DNA from 3 places in the Streptomyces sp. HSW2009 genome. Region 1 is predicted to be linked to each of the others. Evidence: predicted binding sites of a transcription regulator. Region 1 holds the regulator's gene; each other region holds the start of a gene.

Region 1 (5,620 bases):
GTGGGGCCCGTGCGGCCCAGGGGAGCGCGAGATCAGGCCATCTGTAGATAAGGGCTACATAAAAGTTGAGCGGCCTCGACTCAGGTCTGTTGACAGGTCGGAATCCGTCGTGCACTCTTGAGTCAGTTCCACTCAAGTTGGCTGGAGGATTAGACATGGCTCGTGCGGTCGGCATCGACCTGGGTACGACGAACTCCGTCGTCAGTGTTCTCGAAGGCGGTGAGCCCACCGTCATCACCAACGCCGAGGGCGCCAGGACCACGCCGTCCGTCGTCGCCTTCGCGAAGAACGGTGAGGTGCTGGTCGGCGAGGTCGCCAAGCGCCAGGCCGTCACCAACGTCGACAGGACCATCCGGTCGGTCAAGCGCCACATGGGCACCGACTGGAAGATCAACCTGGACGGCAAGGACTTCAACCCGCAGCAGATCAGCGCCTTCATTCTGCAGAAGCTGAAGCGGGACGCCGAGGCGTACCTGGGCGAGAAGGTCACGGACGCGGTCATCACCGTCCCCGCCTACTTCAACGACTCCGAGCGGCAGGCGACGAAGGAGGCCGGCGAGATCGCGGGCCTGAACGTGCTCCGCATCGTCAACGAGCCGACCGCCGCGGCCCTCGCGTACGGCCTGGACAAGGACGACCAGACGATCCTCGTCTTCGACCTCGGTGGCGGCACCTTCGACGTCTCGCTGCTGGAGATCGGCGACGGCGTGGTCGAGGTGAAGGCCACCAACGGTGACAACCACCTCGGTGGTGACGACTGGGACCAGCGCGTCGTCGACTACCTGGTCAAGCAGTTCAACAACGGGCACGGCGTGGACCTGTCCAAGGACAAGATGGCGCTCCAGCGTCTCCGCGAGGCCGCGGAGAAGGCGAAGATCGAGCTGTCCTCGTCCACCGAGACCACGATCAACCTGCCCTACATCACGGCCTCCGCCGAGGGCCCGCTGCACCTGGACGAGAAGCTCACCCGGGCCCAGTTCCAGCAGCTCACCTCGGACCTGCTGGAGCGCTGCAAGACCCCCTTCCACAACGTCATCAAGGACGCCGGCATCGCGCTGTCCGAGATCGACCACGTGGTGCTCGTCGGTGGCTCCACCCGGATGCCCGCCGTCGCCGAGCTCGTCAAGGAGCTCACCGGCGGCCAGGACGCCAACAAGGGCGTCAACCCGGACGAGGTCGTGGCCATCGGTGCCGCGCTCCAGGCCGGTGTGCTCAAGGGTGAGGTCAAGGACGTCCTGCTGCTCGACGTCACCCCGCTGTCGCTTGGCATCGAGACCAAGGGCGGCATCATGACCAAGCTGATCGAGCGCAACACCACGATCCCGACCAAGCGCTCGGAGATCTTCACGACGGCCGAGGACAACCAGCCGTCCGTGCAGATCCAGGTCTACCAGGGCGAGCGCGAGATCGCCGCGTACAACAAGAAGCTCGGCATGTTCGAGCTGACCGGCCTGCCGCCGGCGCCGCGCAACGTGCCGCAGATCGAGGTCACCTTCGACATCGACGCCAACGGCATCATGCACGTGTCCGCCAAGGACCTGGGCACCGGCAAGGAGCAGCGGATGACCGTCACCGGCGGCTCCGCGCTGCCGAAGGACGACATCGAGCGCATGATGCGCGAGGCCGAGCAGTACGCGGACGAGGACCACAAGCGCCGCGAGGCCGCGGAGACCCGCAACCAGGCCGAGCAGCTCGTCTACCAGACCGAGAAGTTCCTCAAGGACAACGAGGAGAAGGTCCCGGGCGACGTCAAGGGCGAGGTGGAGGCCGCCGTCACTGAGCTGAAGGAGAAGCTCAAGGGCGAGGACAACGCCGCGATCCGCGAGGCCACCGAGAAGGTCGCGACGGTCAGCCAGAAGCTCGGCCAGGCGCTGTACGCCGACGGCCAGGCCGCTGCCGGCGCCCCGGGTGCCGACGCCGCCGGTGCCGCCGGTGCCGGTCAGGCCAAGGACGACGACGTCGTGGACGCCGAGATCGTCGACGACGAGAAGGACAACCGCCAGGGCGGTGCCGCGTGACGGAAGAGACTCCGGGCTTCGACGAGCAGCCCGACGTCCCTTCCGACGCCACCTCCGACGCCCCCCGGGGGGGCGGGGCGGGGGGGGGGGGCCCCGGCCGCCCCCCCCCGGGGGGGGGGGGGGCCGGGGGGGGGGGGGGGGGGCCCCCCGGGGGGGGGGCCCCCCCCGGCCTCGGCCGGGGACGCACCAGATGCCGGCCTCGACGAGAAAGCACAGCACGACGTGGCGCTGACGGCTCAGCTCGACCAGGTCCGTACGGCCCTCAGCGAGCGCACCGCTGACCTCCAGCGCCTCCAGGCGGAGTACCAGAACTACCGCCGCCGGGTGGAGCGGGACCGGGTCGCGGTCAAGGAGATCGCCGCGGCGAACCTGCTCTCCGAGCTGCTGCCGGTGCTCGACGACATCGGTCGCGCCCGGGACCACGGCGAACTGGTCGGCGGCTTCAAGTCGGTGGCCGAGTCGCTGGAGACGGTGGTCGCCAAGATGGGCCTCCAGCAGTTCGGCAAGGAGGGCGAGCCCTTCGACCCGCTGGTGCACGAGGCGCTGATGCACAGTTACGCGCCGGACGTCACCGAAACCACGTGCGTGTCGATCCTCCAGCCGGGGTATCGCATCGGCGAACGGACGATCCGCCCCGCGCGGGTGGCCGTCGCCGAACCGCAGCCCGGCGCCACGTCCGGTGGCGCTCAGGCAGGGACGGGTGAAGACGCGTCTGACGAGGAGAACGGTGGCCCGGACGAGGGCTGACGTGGCGTACGGAGCTGACGTGACGTACGGAGAGGAGGGACGTCGAGGATGAGCACCAAGGACTTCGTCGAGAAGGACTACTACAAGGTCCTCGGCGTCCCCAAGGACGCCACCGAGGCCGAGATCAAGAAGGCGTACCGGAAGCTCGCCCGCGAGTTCCACCCGGACGCCAACACCGGTGACGCCAAGGCCGAGGAGCGCTTCAAGGAGATCTCCGAAGCCAATGACGTCCTCGCCGACCCCAAGCGCCGCAAGGAGTACGACGAGGCCCGGGCGCTGTTCGGGAACGGTGGCTTCCGCCCCGGTCCCGGCGGCCCCGGGGGCACCGGCAGCTTCAACTTCGACCTCGGCGACCTCTTCGGGGGCGGCGGTCCGCAGGGCGGCCAGCCCGGGGCCGGCGGCTTCGGCGGCGGGATCGGGGACGTGTTCGGCGGCCTGTTCAACCGCAGCGGTGCGGGGCCGCGGGCGCAGCCGCGGCGCGGTCAGGACATCGAGTCCGAGGTGACGCTCAGCTTCACCGAGGCGGTCGACGGCGCGACGGTGCCGCTGCGGATGTCCAGCCAGGCGCCGTGCAAGGCGTGCCAGGGCACCGGCGACAAGAACGGCACCCCGCGGGTCTGCCCGACCTGCGTCGGCACCGGGCAGGTCAGCCGGGGCGGTGGCGGCGGGTTCTCGCTCACCGACCCGTGCGTGGAGTGCCGGGGCCGGGGCCTGATCGCCCAGGACCCGTGCGAGGAGTGCAAGGGCAGCGGCCGGGCCCGTTCCTCGCGCACCATGCAGGTCCGCATCCCGGCCGGGGTCAGCGACGGCCAGCGCATCCGGTTGCGCGGCAAGGGTGCCCCGGGCGAGACCGGTGGCCCGGCCGGCGATCTGTACGTCGTGGTGCATGTGGACGCCCACCCGGTCTTCGGCCGCAAGGGCGACAACCTGACCGTCACGGTCCCGGTCACCTTCGACGAGGCGGCTCTCGGCGGCGAGGTCAAGGTCCCCACGTTGGGCGGCCCGCCGGTCACCCTGAAGCTGCCCGCCGGCACCCCCAGCGGACGTACGATGCGGGCCCGTGGCAAGGGTGCCACCCGCAAGGACGGCACGCGGGGCGATCTGCTGGTCACCATAGAGGTGACGGTGCCGACCGAGCTGAACGACAAGGCGCGCGACGCGCTGGAGAACTACCGCGACGCCACGGCGGGTGAAGACCCGCGGGCCGAGCTGTTCCAGGCCGCGAAGGGAGAATGAGATGGACGGCCGAGGCACCCGCCCCGGCGGCAACAGCCGCAATCCGTACGAGCTGACCGACGACTCACCGGTGTACGTCATCTCGGTCGCCGCCCAACTCTCCGGTCTGCACCCGCAGACCCTGCGCCAGTACGACCGCCTCGGCCTGGTCTCGCCGGACCGCACGGCGGGCCGCGGGCGCCGCTACTCGGCCCGTGACATCAACCTGCTCCGCCAGGTCCAGGCGCTCAGCCAGGACGAGGGCATCAACCTCGCCGGCATCAAGCGGATCATCGAACTGGAAAATCAAGTGGCCGCGCTCCAGCAGCGGGTCGCCGAACTCCAGCAGGCCGTGGAGGGCGCCGCGGCGGCCATGCAGCAGCGCGAGGCCGCCGTCCACGCCTCGTACCGCCGCGACCTGGTCCCCTACGACCAGGTCCAGCAGACCAGCGCCCTGGTGGTGTGGCGCCCGCGCAGGCCGGGCCAGGACTGACGGGCGGCCGGGCGGCCGGTGACGGGATGCGCGGGAGGCGCGTGCTCGTCGCGAGCGTTCGTGGCGGTGTGCTCGTCGCGAGCGTTCGTTGCCGGTGTGCTGGTGGCGGGTGTGCTCGTGACGGCTGCGGGTCGTCAAGGTCAGTCAGTGTTGAGCCGTTGAGTCATAGCGAACGGTAGGTCCGTCGCCCTTCGGGGGTGGCGGACCTGCTGTGTTGTGGGGATGCGTGGCGGGGCGGGTGCGATGGCGCTGCGCGGCGGCCGGGAACGCGACGGGCTGGCCAGCCGCGCCGAACGCGCGAGCCCGCGCCGCAGCGTCGCGTACGCCCTGATGTCGTACACCGCCGACGCCGTACGCTCTGATGCTGCTCGCTCTGATGCCGCTCGCTCTGATGCCGTTCGGCCGGAGCATGTTGGCCCCCCGAGGGGGCGTGTGCTGGGGCAAAGGCCCACTGGGAGGAGATCACGGACGCCCAGGGGTCGTACGGCGGACGCGGACCCATGTGGGGCCGGCAAGGGCTGGAACGCCTGCCGGACGGGCGCGCGATGCCGCGCTGACCTCGGTCGATCTAGCAGGGGCGGCAGGAATCGAACCTACAGCCTTCGGTTTTGGAGACCGGTGCTCTGCCAATTGAGCTACGCCCCTTCGGTAGCTGTAGCTTGCCACGGCTCACCAGCGGCTAACCAACGGTTTGTTGCGCGGTGCGCGCTGCGGGGCGGGTACGGGACGGTCCAGGGTTTTCAACGCAGTGAGGAATGCGGGGAGATGGGCGAGAAAGCGAGGAATGCGAGTCGCCCGTCTGGCGGTATCCCCGGCGGGGTGGCCGTGGGAGGAGCCGGGCTGCGGCCGGGTGGGGCGGTGGAGCACGGGGGTGCCGGGTGCGCGGGGCGCGTGCTCGGGGGGCGCAGAGCCGTACGGGGCGGTTGATCCGGTCCGGCGGGGCCGATGACGCTTCGAGGCGATCGGGGTGTGCTCCGCGGCGGGCGGGGCGGCTGGTTCGGGGGCGGGGCCGTACCGGGGTGGGCCGCGGGCCCGGGCCACTCCGCACCCCGCGACCCGGGCCGTCCTCGCGTGCGATCCGGGCCGTCCTCGCCTGCGATCCGCGTGTTACTCCCCCGCCGCCCTGTCCCCCACTGCTCGGCGGCGT
Region 2 (5,620 bases), on a different contig from region 1:
CCCCACCCCCCCCGGCCCCCCCCCCCCCCCCCGCGCGCCCGGGGCGCGGGCCCCGGAGGGCGCGGACGACAGGGATACTGTCGCCGCCTTCAGGCCGCCAGACTCGGCTCCTCAACCACGCGGTCAGCCTCGGATATTCGCCATGCCTCAGGCAGAACGCCGGACCGCAGCAGGTCGCGGTACGCATCCTGAGTATCGGCCAGCCCCGCATCGTCCAGGCGATGGGTGCCGTAGATGATGAACGGTTCCTCGTAGCTCATCCCCGTGAGCTCGGCTGTCGCGCCGAAGGGGCGCAGCAGTTCAGGCACGGGGAAGCGGTTGAAGCCGTCGGGGCGATACGAGTCGCGCGGTCCGCCGACGGTGGTAGCGACCCTGAACGACTTCCCGCGCAGGGCCACGCCCTTGGAGCCGTACGCAAAGCCGTACTCAAAGACCTCGTCGAGCCATTGCTTGAGCAAGGGGGTGGCGGAGTACCAGTAGAAAGGAAACTGAAGCACGATGCGGTCGTGTTGGAGGAGGAGGCGCTGCTCCTCGGGCACGTCGATGCGGCCGTCGGGATATGCGGCGTATAGGTCATGGACCGTGACCCCGTCGACACCCTTGACGGCATCGGCGAGAGCGGCATTGATACGCGAGTCAGCCAACTGCGGGTGAGCGAGAACGACCAGGGTGCGGGGCTCGGCTGCCACGGAGATCTCCCTTCGGCAGGGTGCTTGCCACCCCTGCACACGATGAAGCCAGAAGAACGGGCCACCAGAACAGACAGGTCTGTCTGGTTCGCCTTCAAGGTAACAGACAGACCTGTCTGACTGTCAAGAAGGATCAGCACCTCAATGGCCTTTTCACTCTTTTGAGTTCGAGGTGGGATGTGCGTGAACACCGCAGCCAGCCCGGGCATACAGACCCCAGCGCCGCCCACCGCCATCAACACCGCAGTCCGCGAGAAAACCATCGACCACTCCCCTCACCCACACCTTCACCACCTCATGCCAATGGCCGACGACCAGCGCCCCTCCTCGCGCGCTGGCAAGGAAGGGGCGCCGACCGCCGGCCGTTGGTCAGTGCGGACTGGTTCAGGCGGCCACCGGAGTCCGCGGGGCCGTACCGGACTCGGCGTCCGTCGCCCCGGCGGGCCGCAGTGCCAGTTCAAGCACCTGCCGTACGTCCGCGACGGGGTGCACGTCGAGCCGTTCGAGCACCTCGGCGGGCACGTCGTCCAGGTCGGGCTCATTCCGCTTGGGAATGATCACGGTCGTGATGCCCGCCCGGTGGGCGGCCAGCAGCTTCTGCTTGACGCCTCCGATGGGCAACACCCTTCCCGTCAGCGACACTTCGCCCGTCATCGCGACGTCGGGGCGCACCTGCCGTCCCGACAGCAGTGACGCCAGCGCCGTGGTCATGGTGATGCCTGCGCTCGGCCCGTCCTTGGGGACCGCGCCGGCCGGCACGTGCAGGTGGACACCGCGTTCCTTGAGGTCAGCGACCGGCAGTTCGAGCTCCGCGCCGTGCGAGCGCAGGAAGGACAGTGCGATCTGTGCAGATTCCTTCATCACGTCCCCGAGCTGGCCCGTCAGCGTCAGCCCCGCGCCACCCGTCTCGGGATCAGCCAACGACGCCTCTACGTACAGGACGTCGCCTCCGGCCCCCGTGACGGCGAGTCCGGTAACCACGCCGGGAACGGCCGTACGCCGCTCGGCGGGGTCCTGGGCAGCCTCCGGCGTGTGGTGCGGGCGGCCGATCAGCGGGCGCAGCTCGTCCGAACCGATGGTGAACGGAAGGTCCCGTTCACCCAGCTCGTGCTGAGCGGCGACCTTGCGCAGCAACCTGGCCACGGACCGCTCCAGGTTCCGCACGCCGGCCTCACGGGTGTACTCGCCCGCCAGCTTGCGCAGCGCCTCGTCCTCGACCACGACCTCGTGCGGCTCGATTCCGGCACGCTCCAACTGCCGCGGCAGCAGGTGGTCGCGGGCGATGGTGACCTTCTCATCCTCCGTGTAGCCGTCGAGGCGCACCAGGTCCATGCGGTCGAGCAGCGCCTCCGGGATGGCTTCGAGCACGTTGGCGGTGGCCAGGAAGACGACGTCGGACAGGTCGAGTTCAACCTCCAGGTAGTGATCCCGGAACGTGTGGTTCTGCGCCGGGTCGAGCACCTCAAGGAGGGCAGCGGCCGGGTCTCCTCGGAAGTCGGAACCCACCTTGTCGATCTCGTCGAGCAGCACCACCGGGTTCATTGACCCGGCCTCCTTGATCGCCCGGACGATGCGCCCCGGCAGCGCGCCGACGTAGGTGCGCCGGTGGCCGCGGATCTCCGCCTCGTCCCGGACGCCGCCCAGGGCGACGCGTACGAACTCGCGCCCCATCGCACGGGCCACCGACTCGCCGAGCGAGGTCTTGCCGACGCCGGGGGGACCGACGAGCGCCAGCACGGCGCCTCCTCGGCGACCGCCGACCAGGCCCAGACCGCGGTCGGCGCGCCGTTTGCGCACGGCGAGGTACTCGGTGATGCGCTCCTTCACGTCGTGCAGTCCTGCGTGGTCCGCGTCGAGCACCTGTCGGGCGCTCTTGATGTCGTAGGCGTCCTCGGTGCGGTGGTTCCACGGCAGGTCGAGCACCGTGTCCAGCCAGGTTCGGATCCAGCCACCCTCGGGGCTCTGGTCGGAGGACCGCTCCAGCTTGTCGACCTCCTTGAGCGCGGCCTCGCGGACCTTTTCCGGCAGGTCAGCCGCTTCGATGCGGGTGCGGTAGTCGCCGCTCTCGTCGTCGGAGTCGCCGTTCAGCTCGGCGAGTTCCTTGCGTACGGCGTCGAGCTGGCGGCGCAGCAGGAATTCGCGCTGCTGCTTGTCCACGCCGTCTTGTACGTCCTTGGCGATGGATTCGGCTACGTCCTGCTCGGCCAGGTGGTCGCGGAGCCAGCCCATGGCCAGCTTGAGGCGCGCCACCGGGTCGAGTGTCTCCAGAAGTTCCAGCCGCTGGGCGACGGAGAGGAAGGGCAGGTAGCCCGAGTTGTCCGCGAGCTGCGAGACCTCGTCGATCTGCTGGACGCGGTCCACGACCTGCCAGGCGCCCCGCTTCTGTAGCCAGCTCGTGGCCAGCGCCTTGTACTCCTTCATGAGCTCGGCCTGAGAACCGGGGGACAGCACCGCGACATCCGGACCGGCCTCCTCCACCGGCGTGCCCTCGACCCACCGGGCGGCGCCCGGGCCGGTGGTACCCGCGCCGACGCGCACCCGGTGGACGCCACGGATCAGCGCGCCCGGGTCGCCATCGGAGAGCCGCCCGACCTGTTCGACGGTGCCCAGAGTGCCCACCGCCGCATAGGTCCCCTCGATCCTCGGCACCAGCAGCACCTGTGGTTTTGCACCGCTCGCCGCGCCGCTGTCGGACCTGGCGGCGGCCTGCGCGGCCTCCACGGCGGCCCGCACGTCGGCGTCCGTCAGGTCGAGCGGCACGACCATGCCGGGCAGTACGACCTCGTCGTCGAGCGGCAGCACAGGCAGGGTGAGCGGTGTAGACAGCGAAGCCATGATCTCCCCTTCGGCAGGCAAGTTGAGCTACATCGACTCAATGCATGTGAGGCTCCCAATGTTCCCCGAGCCTTGTTCGCTGTGAGCGATCAGTTAATCGGTCTGCGGTATCCAGCGACGCTGGCGCCCGGAATCGCACGGCGACGCCTCCTGCCTGGCCTCCTCCTGTCGAACCCTTCGTCGGGCCGCTTTACTCCGTGTTGGTCTCGCCCTGAGCAGGGGCTTCCTCCTTGGGGCGGTGAAGGGCGCTTGCTGGTCAGAGCGGGGGGGGACGGTATCCCGGTGCGTCCGGTGTCGATGCCGTCACCGCGCTGTGCCATGCCCGGCGGGGGCTACTGGGCGCACCGGGACCGTTCAGGCCGTGGCGTCCGTGCCGCTGACTAGCGCACGGGGCCGTTTCACGGGGCTGGGCGAGGGGCGGTGCTGCATGCGGCCGAGGCGTACGGCAGGCCCGGGGCGTCGTGCGGACTACTGCGCATTCAGTAGTGGGTGGTGCGGATGCAGTAGCTCGCAATGTCCGTAGCCGCATGACGACGGGGCGGGCCCCTCCCGGCGAGCCTTGAGCAGTCATCGCTTGTGGAGAGGGAGACCCTGACGTGGCGACATTTCTGTACCGGCTCGGGCGCGGCGCCTTTCGGCGGCGTGGGCGGGTCCTCCTGATATGGCTGGGGGTGCTGGCCGCGGTCGCGGTGGGCGCCGCACAGGCGTCGGGCCCCTCCGACGAGGAGTTCTCGATGCCGGGAATCGAGGCGCAACAGGCGTTCGACCTGCTGGAAGAGCGCTTCCCGGGGGCAGCGGCGGACGGCGCCACCGCCAGGGTCGTCTTCGTCGCGCCGGACGGGCAGCAGGTGACCACGGGCAAGGCCCGACAAGCCGTCGACGGGGCGGTCGGCATGCTGGGCGATGGCTCGCAGGTGGCCGATGTGACGGACCCGTTCGAGTCGGATGCCGTCAGCAAGGACGGTTCGACGGCGTACGCGACCGTCACCTACCGGGTGCAGTCCTCCGAAGTCACCGACGCCAGCCGGGCGGTGGTAAACGGGGCAACGGATCGGGCCCGGGCGGCGGGCCTGACGGTGGAGACCGGTGGGTCTGCGATGGACAGCGGCGGCGGGCCCGGCGGGGCCGCGGAGATCATCGGGCTCGCTGCCGCGGCGGTCGTCCTGCTGATCACGTTCGGATCGCTGGCCGCGGCGGGGCTGCCCCTGCTGACCGCGCTGGTGGGCGTTGCCGTGAGCCTCTTCGCCATCGTGTTGTTGGCGGGGCCGTTGGGGCTGTCGGCGGACACTCTCACCCTGGGCATGATGTTGGGCCTGGCTGTGGGCATCGACTACGCCCTGTTCGTGGTGTCCCGCTACCGGGAGGAGCGCGAGCGCGGCCGGGCGGCCCAGGAGGCAGCGGCAGTCGCGGTGGGGACCGCCGGGTCGGCGGTCGTGTTCGCCGGGGTCACCGTGGTGATCGCGCTGGCGGGCCTGTCGGTGGTGGGAATACCCACGCTGACGAAGATGGGCCTGGCCGCCGCGGGGGCCGTCACGGTCGCCGTGCTGGTGGCACTGACGGTCGTTCCCGCACTGCTCGGGTTCTGGCCCAACGCAGTACTGGCACGCGGGGCTCGCAAGGGCCGTCAGCGGGGGGCCGGCCTGGCCGCGCCGTCGAACAGTGGTGAGCCAAGTTCTGAAGGGCGCGCCAACCTGGGTACGCGCTGGGCCCGTTTCGTACTGCGCCGCCCCGTGGCGGTCCTGGTGCTCGGCGTGGTCGGGCTGGGTGCACTGGCCGTGCCGACGGCCTCGCTGCAACTTGGCATGCCGGGTGACGAGGCCAAGTCCACCAGCAGCACCGAACGCCGTGCTTACGACGCTCTCGCCGAGGGTTTCGGCCCCGGCTTCAATGGGCCGCTCACCATCGTCGTGGATGCACAGCAGGCGCCGAACCCGCGGGCGGCGGCGCGCATTGTCAGGGACCGGATCGGTGGCACGGACGGGATCGTGTCGGTCTCGCCCGCCAGCTTCAACCGAGCTGGTGACACGGCCGTCTTCCGAGCCACCCCGTCGACCAGTCCCACGGACGAGAAAACCAAGGACCTGGTGGAGTCGATC
Region 3 (5,620 bases), on a different contig from region 1:
CTCCTGGGCCTTCGCGGCGGGCGACGGCACGACGTACCAGTGGGGTCCGCGCGATCTGGCCGACGAGACCGCTGCGGCACTGGACTGGTGGGACCGTGCAGGTCGGCCGGAGTTGTTCGAGTTCGGGCTGACGGTTTCGGAGCACGGCCACCGCGCGTGGGCGGGCGACCCGGAGCGGGGGTGGGCGCTGGGTGTGGGGTAGTGGGGCGCGGGGTGGGACCGGGCCAACCACCGCCTACCCCCGCGTCCGTGCGCTGCTGGCCGCCGAGCACCACGCCCCGGAGGAGACGCACGCTCGTCCCGCGGTGAAGTCCCTGGTCTCGGGGCTGTTGGTCGCCGGGCGCACCACCACCGAACTGCGTGGACTCGCCGCCCGCGTCGGTGTCCTCGCCTGACGACCCACCCGGTGCCCGGGGCCGGAACGGCTCACCAAAGGTCGTGGGCTTCCTCGCGCCGCTCGAATACTGCTGTGACCAGCGGGTTTGCGGGGTTGGGCGGTCGCGTGGCGGTTCGGTTCGTCGCAGGTGAGGGGTGGGGGAACCGTCGGGCTGATAACTAAAGTTGATCCTCACTGCCGGCCGAACTCCCTCTCCGGGTTGAGTCCGTCATTCCGCGGTAGGGACCGAGTCCGACCTGCTGGCTGACTCGCGAGGCATGCCCGGCGGGCCAAGGTTGACCCATGCCCACCACGAGCCTCGCAAGCACCGATTCCCGTCCGGCCGGCGTCCCCGGTTCGGCCCTCCGGATCTCCGCCTACGCCGCCGCCACCTGGTCCGTCGTCTTCGGCGTCGTACACGTCTACTGGCTGTTCGGCGGGCGGGTCGGGCTGCCGGACGGGCTCTCCGTCACCAGCAACGTGCCGCTGCTGGTGATCGACATCCTCGCCATCCCGGCCTGCGCCGTCGCCGCCGCGCTCGCCCTGGCGATCGTCCAACCCTGGGGCGCCCGGCTGTCGGCCAAGCTCGTCGGCCTCGCCCTCTGGGGCACCACCGCGATCCTGCTGGTTCACCCGACGCCGTCCGTCCCGGACTGGGTGGGGCTTGCCACCGGCTCGCGCGAGAAGGGTGACTTCGATGCCATGGGCACCTTCGCGACCTTCCTGTACGAGCCCTTCTTCCTGGTCGGCGGCGTGCTCTTCGGTCTGGCCACGCTCGGCCGGCGAGCGATGTTGCGCCAGCAGCGGGGGCGTTGAGCCGCGGCGGTGGGCACATTCCGGACCCGTACGACAGGCCCTCGACCGAACCCCATCGGTCGGGGGTCCCGTACGTTCAGCGCCAGCCGCCAGCCGCCAGCCGCCAGCCGCCAGCCGCCAGCCGCTAGGCCCGCCCCATCGCGCGGGTCACGGTGATCTCTATGGCCACCCGGCCCGGGTTGTGGCGCGGGGTGCGGCCATACCGTTCCGTGTAGCGGCGTTCGGCTTCGGCGATGGCCGCCGGGTCCGTGGTGACCCGGGCCCGGCCCTCCAGGGTGGCCCAGCGGGCGCCGTCGAACTGGCAGACCGCCACCCGCGCCCCGTCCGGGCCGGCGGCCAACACGTTGCCCGCCTTGGTGCTCGAACCGCTACAGATCACCCGGGCGACCTTGGCCACCGGGTCGTACGTCACCCCCGCCGGCGTGACGTGGGGGGTGCCGTTGCGGCGCGGCGTGGTCAGCGTGCAGACGTGGCGTTCGCGCCAGAACGCGAGGTAGGCGGGGTCGGGGTGATCGAGGTCGATGGCCATGGTGGGAAGCGTAATCGGGGGTGGGGTGGGGCGGTTTTAGCTGTGGGTGTGGGTGTGGGTGTGGGTGTGGGGTCCGGGGGCCGGGGGCCGGGGGCCGGGGGCCGGGGGTGTGGTGGCTGTGGCTGTGGCTGTGGGCGGGGGTGGGTGAGTGGGTGTGAGGTGGTGGGTGGGTCAGGCTGGTGGGGGCGTGGTGGTCGGTAGTGGGGTGGTCGGTGAGGGCTGGCCGCTGGGTGGGGTGGGGCCCGGGGGTTGGGGGCGGGTGTCGATGCGGTAGCTGATGGCCAGCGCCACAGTGCCGAGGGTGAGCAGGCAGAGTACGGAGCCGGGCAGCCACACCGAGCGGTGCAGGGGGCTGCTTGAGGTGTAGGCCCAGTCCTTGCCCGCGAATATCTTGTCGCCGACGACCACCGGAGGGTCGCTGACCTTGCCGTGGCCGGTGCGGCCGTCGGGGAACACCCACTCGCTGCCGCAGTGCGCCGCCGGCCGCCGGACGACGTCCGTCGCGCACCGCTCTATCGTGCGGACGGTCGCCGTCTTACCGGTGGCGAGGCGGTGTGCGCTCCTGCCGACCCATACCGTGATCGCGCCGATCAGGGCGAGGAGCAGCGCGAACGCCGCCAGCATCCGGTGGGGCGGGCCCCAGGGGTGTCGGACGGCGCTGGGTCTCGGATGGTCACTCATCAGCCTGGCCCGCCCCCGTGGTCCTCGCGTCTCACTCCGCTGGACGATCGTCGTAGGCATACCCAAGCGGCCATTCCGTGAATGCGCCAGCCGCGCGCCGTCCGGCCGCCGGCGTCCGCCGGCGCGTACCGAGACACCTTCCGTGCCGCCGCCCCGCTTTCCTCGCGGTGCGGCGCGGGCCACGGTGGTGACCCTCCCTCCGGCGCGTACCGACATCCCACCGCCCCGAGCCCACCACCCAGCGGGAAGCCCGCCACCACCCCGGCGCGTACCGAAACTCACCCCCGGGCCCACCACCCGGCAGCGGGCCCGCCACCCTGGCGGGAGACCCACCCCGCGCACGCCCGTCCACCCAGCTTCAAGCCCACCCCCCCCAGCGGGAAGCCCGCTCACCTCACCAAGGTCCCTCACCAAACCCAAGCCCAGCACGACAAAATAAGTTGAGCGGGATAGACTCAACTTACTGTACGGTTGCTAAGGCAAGATGATGACGCAGGATGGTGGAACCGTGGTCGATGAGCGAGGAGGAGCGCGACCGTGGATGCCGAGCTGACCAATAAGAGCCAGGAGGCGCTGAGCGCCGCCAATGAGCGTGCCGTGGCGGGCGGGCACGCCGATCTGACCCCCGCCCATCTGCTGCTCGCCCTGCTCGGGGGGCAGGACAACGAGAACCTGATGGACCTGTTGGCCAGCGTCGACGCCGACGCGGCCACCTTGCGCTCCGGGGCCGAGCGGCAGCTCGCCGCGCTGCCGAGCGTGCAGGGTTCGACCGTCGCGCCGCCACAGCCGAGCCGCGACCTGCTCGCCGTGATCGCCGACGCCACGCGCCGTGCCAAGGAGCTCGGCGACGCGTACATTTCCACCGAGCACCTGCTCATCGGCATCGCCGCCAAGGGCGGGCCGAGCGGGGAGCTCCTCAACCAGCAGGGGGCGAGCGCCAAGCGGCTGCTCGACGCCTTCGAGACCAGCAGGGGCGGAACGCGGGTGACCAGCCGGGACCCGGAGGGCACGTACAAGGCGCTGGAGAAGTTCGGTACGGACCTCACGGCCGCCGCGCGCGACGGCAAGCTCGACCCGGTCATCGGCCGGGACCAGGAGATCCGGCGCGTGGTGCAGGTGCTCTCGCGGCGCACGAAGAACAACCCGGTGCTCATCGGTGAGCCGGGCGTCGGCAAGACCGCCGTCGTGGAGGGGCTCGCGCAGCGCATCATCAAGGGCGACGTGCCCGAGTCGCTGAAGGACAAGCAGCTCGTCTCGCTCGACCTCGGCGCGATGGTCGCGGGCGCCAAGTACCGCGGCGAGTTCGAAGAGCGGCTGAAGACCGTGCTCGCCGAGATCAAGTCGAGCGAGGGCCGCATCATCACCTTCATCGACGAGCTGCACACCGTCGTCGGCGCGGGCGCCGGCGGCGACTCCGCGATGGACGCCGGCAACATGCTCAAGCCCATGCTGGCCCGCGGCGAGCTGCGGATGGTCGGCGCGACCACGCTCGACGAGTACCGGGAGCGGATCGAGAAGGACCCGGCGCTGGAGCGCAGGTTCCAGCAGGTGCTGGTCGCCGAGCCGTCCGTGGAGGACTCGATCGCGATCCTGCGCGGCCTCAAGGGCCGGTACGAGGCGCACCACAAGGTGCAGATCGCCGATGCCGCACTGGTCGCCGCGGCCACCCTCTCCGACCGGTACATCACCTCGCGCTTCCTGCCCGACAAGGCCATCGACCTGGTGGACGAGGCGGCGTCGCGGCTGCGCATGGAGATCGACTCCTCGCCCGTGGAGATCGACGAGTTGCAGCGCGCCGTGGACCGGCTGCGGATGGAGGAGTTGGCGCTGGGCAACGAGTCGGACGAGGCCAGCAAGCAGCGTCTGGAGAAGCTGCGCCGCGACCTCGCCGACAAGGAGGAGGAGCTGCGCGGCCTCGGCGCCCGCTGGGAAAAGGAGAAGCAGGGCCTCAACCGGGTCGGCGAGCTCAAGGAGCGCCTGGACGAACTGCACGGCCAGGCCGAGCGCGCCCAGCGCGACGGCGACTTCGACGCCGCGTCCAAGCTGTTGTACGGCGAGATCCCGTCCGTGGAGCGGGAGCTCGCCGCCGCGGCGGAGGCGGAGGAAGAGGCCAAGAAGGGCGGCCGGGACAAGATGGTCAAGGAGGAGGTCGGCCCGGACGACATCGCCGACGTCGTCGCCTCCTGGACCGGCATCCCGGCCGGCCGCCTCCTGGAGGGCGAGACGCAGAAGCTGCTGCGCATGGAGGACGAACTCGGCCGCCGGCTGATCGGTCAGCAGGAGGCGGTACGGGCCGTCTCCGACGCCGTGCGGCGTACCCGCGCGGGCATCGCCGACCCCGACCGGCCCACCGGCTCCTTCCTCTTCCTCGGCCCGACCGGCGTCGGCAAGACCGAGCTGGCCAAGGCGCTCGCCGACTTCCTCTTCGACGACGAGCGGGCCATGGTCCGCATCGACATGAGCGAGTACGGCGAGAAGCACTCGGTGGCCCGCCTGGTCGGCGCCCCGCCCGGCTACGTCGGGTACGAGGAGGGCGGCCAGCTCACCGAGGCGGTGCGCCGGCGCCCGTACACGGTGGTGCTGCTCGACGAGGTGGAGAAGGCGCACCACGAGGTCTTCGACGTGCTGCTCCAGGTGCTGGACGACGGGCGGCTGACCGACGGCCAGGGCCGCACCGTCGACTTCCGCAACACCATCCTCATCCTCACCTCCAACCTCGGCTCGACGTTCCTGGTCGATCCGCTGCTGAAGGAGGAGCAGAAGCGGGAGAAGGTGCTGGAGACGGTGCGGGCCTCGTTCCGGCCCGAGTTCCTGAACCGGCTGGACGACCTCGTCGTCTTCCACGCCCTGGGCACCGGGCAGCTCCGCCGCATCGCCGAGCTCCAGATCGACCACCTCCAGCGCCGGCTGGCCGACCGCAGGCTGACCCTGGACGTCTCCGACGCGGCCCTGGAGTGGCTGGCCAGGCTCGGCCACGAGCCGACGATCGACGCCCCGGACGCGGGCACCGGACCCGATCTGTCGTACGGGGCGAGGCCGCTGCGCAGGCTGGTGCAGACGGCCATCGGCGACCAGCTCGCCCGGGCCATCCTCGGCGGCCAGGTGCGCGACGGCGACACGGTGCGGGTCGACCACGAGCTGGGGGCCGACGGGCTGACGGTCGCGGCGGTGGGGGCGGCGCCGCCCGCCGCGGGGTGAGTCGGAATCGGCCGCGGGGG

The links. Region 1 encodes HspR, which represses chaperone genes until heat shock. Its sites were predicted from a motif close to TTGAGNNNNNNNNNCTCAA; they were not measured.
Region 2: the regulator HspR is predicted to act here: its motif matches at 3,547-3,565, upstream of lon (endopeptidase La).
Region 3: the regulator HspR is predicted to act here: its motif matches at 2,843-2,861, upstream of clpB (ATP-dependent chaperone ClpB).

The regions. Positions count from the first base shown of each region.
Region 1 covers NZ_JBEHZD010000152.1:2,875-8,494, forward strand. The annotation lists gene dnaK (molecular chaperone DnaK) at 156-2,018, shown strand; partial or broken gene grpE (nucleotide exchange factor GrpE) at 2,015-2,765, shown strand; gene dnaJ (molecular chaperone DnaJ) at 2,814-4,001, shown strand; gene AAHZ94_RS14155 (heat shock protein transcriptional repressor HspR) at 4,003-4,473, shown strand; tRNA gene AAHZ94_RS14160 (tRNA-Trp) at 5,046-5,118, opposite strand; gene AAHZ94_RS14165 (aldo/keto reductase) at 5,581-5,620, opposite strand, start outside.
Region 2 covers NZ_JBEHZD010000019.1:26,649-32,268, reverse strand. The annotation lists gene AAHZ94_RS02840 (NAD(P)H-dependent oxidoreductase) at 90-689, opposite strand; gene lon (endopeptidase La) at 1,074-3,524, opposite strand; gene AAHZ94_RS02830 (MMPL family transporter) at 4,121-5,620, shown strand, end outside.
Region 3 covers NZ_JBEHZD010000028.1:823-6,442, reverse strand. The annotation lists gene AAHZ94_RS03960 (methyltransferase domain-containing protein) at 1-202, shown strand, start outside; gene AAHZ94_RS03955 (hypothetical protein) at 192-395, shown strand; gene AAHZ94_RS03950 (DUF3995 domain-containing protein) at 680-1,192, shown strand; gene AAHZ94_RS03945 (pyridoxamine 5'-phosphate oxidase family protein) at 1,317-1,721, opposite strand; gene AAHZ94_RS03940 (hypothetical protein) at 1,893-2,402, opposite strand; gene clpB (ATP-dependent chaperone ClpB) at 2,940-5,600, shown strand.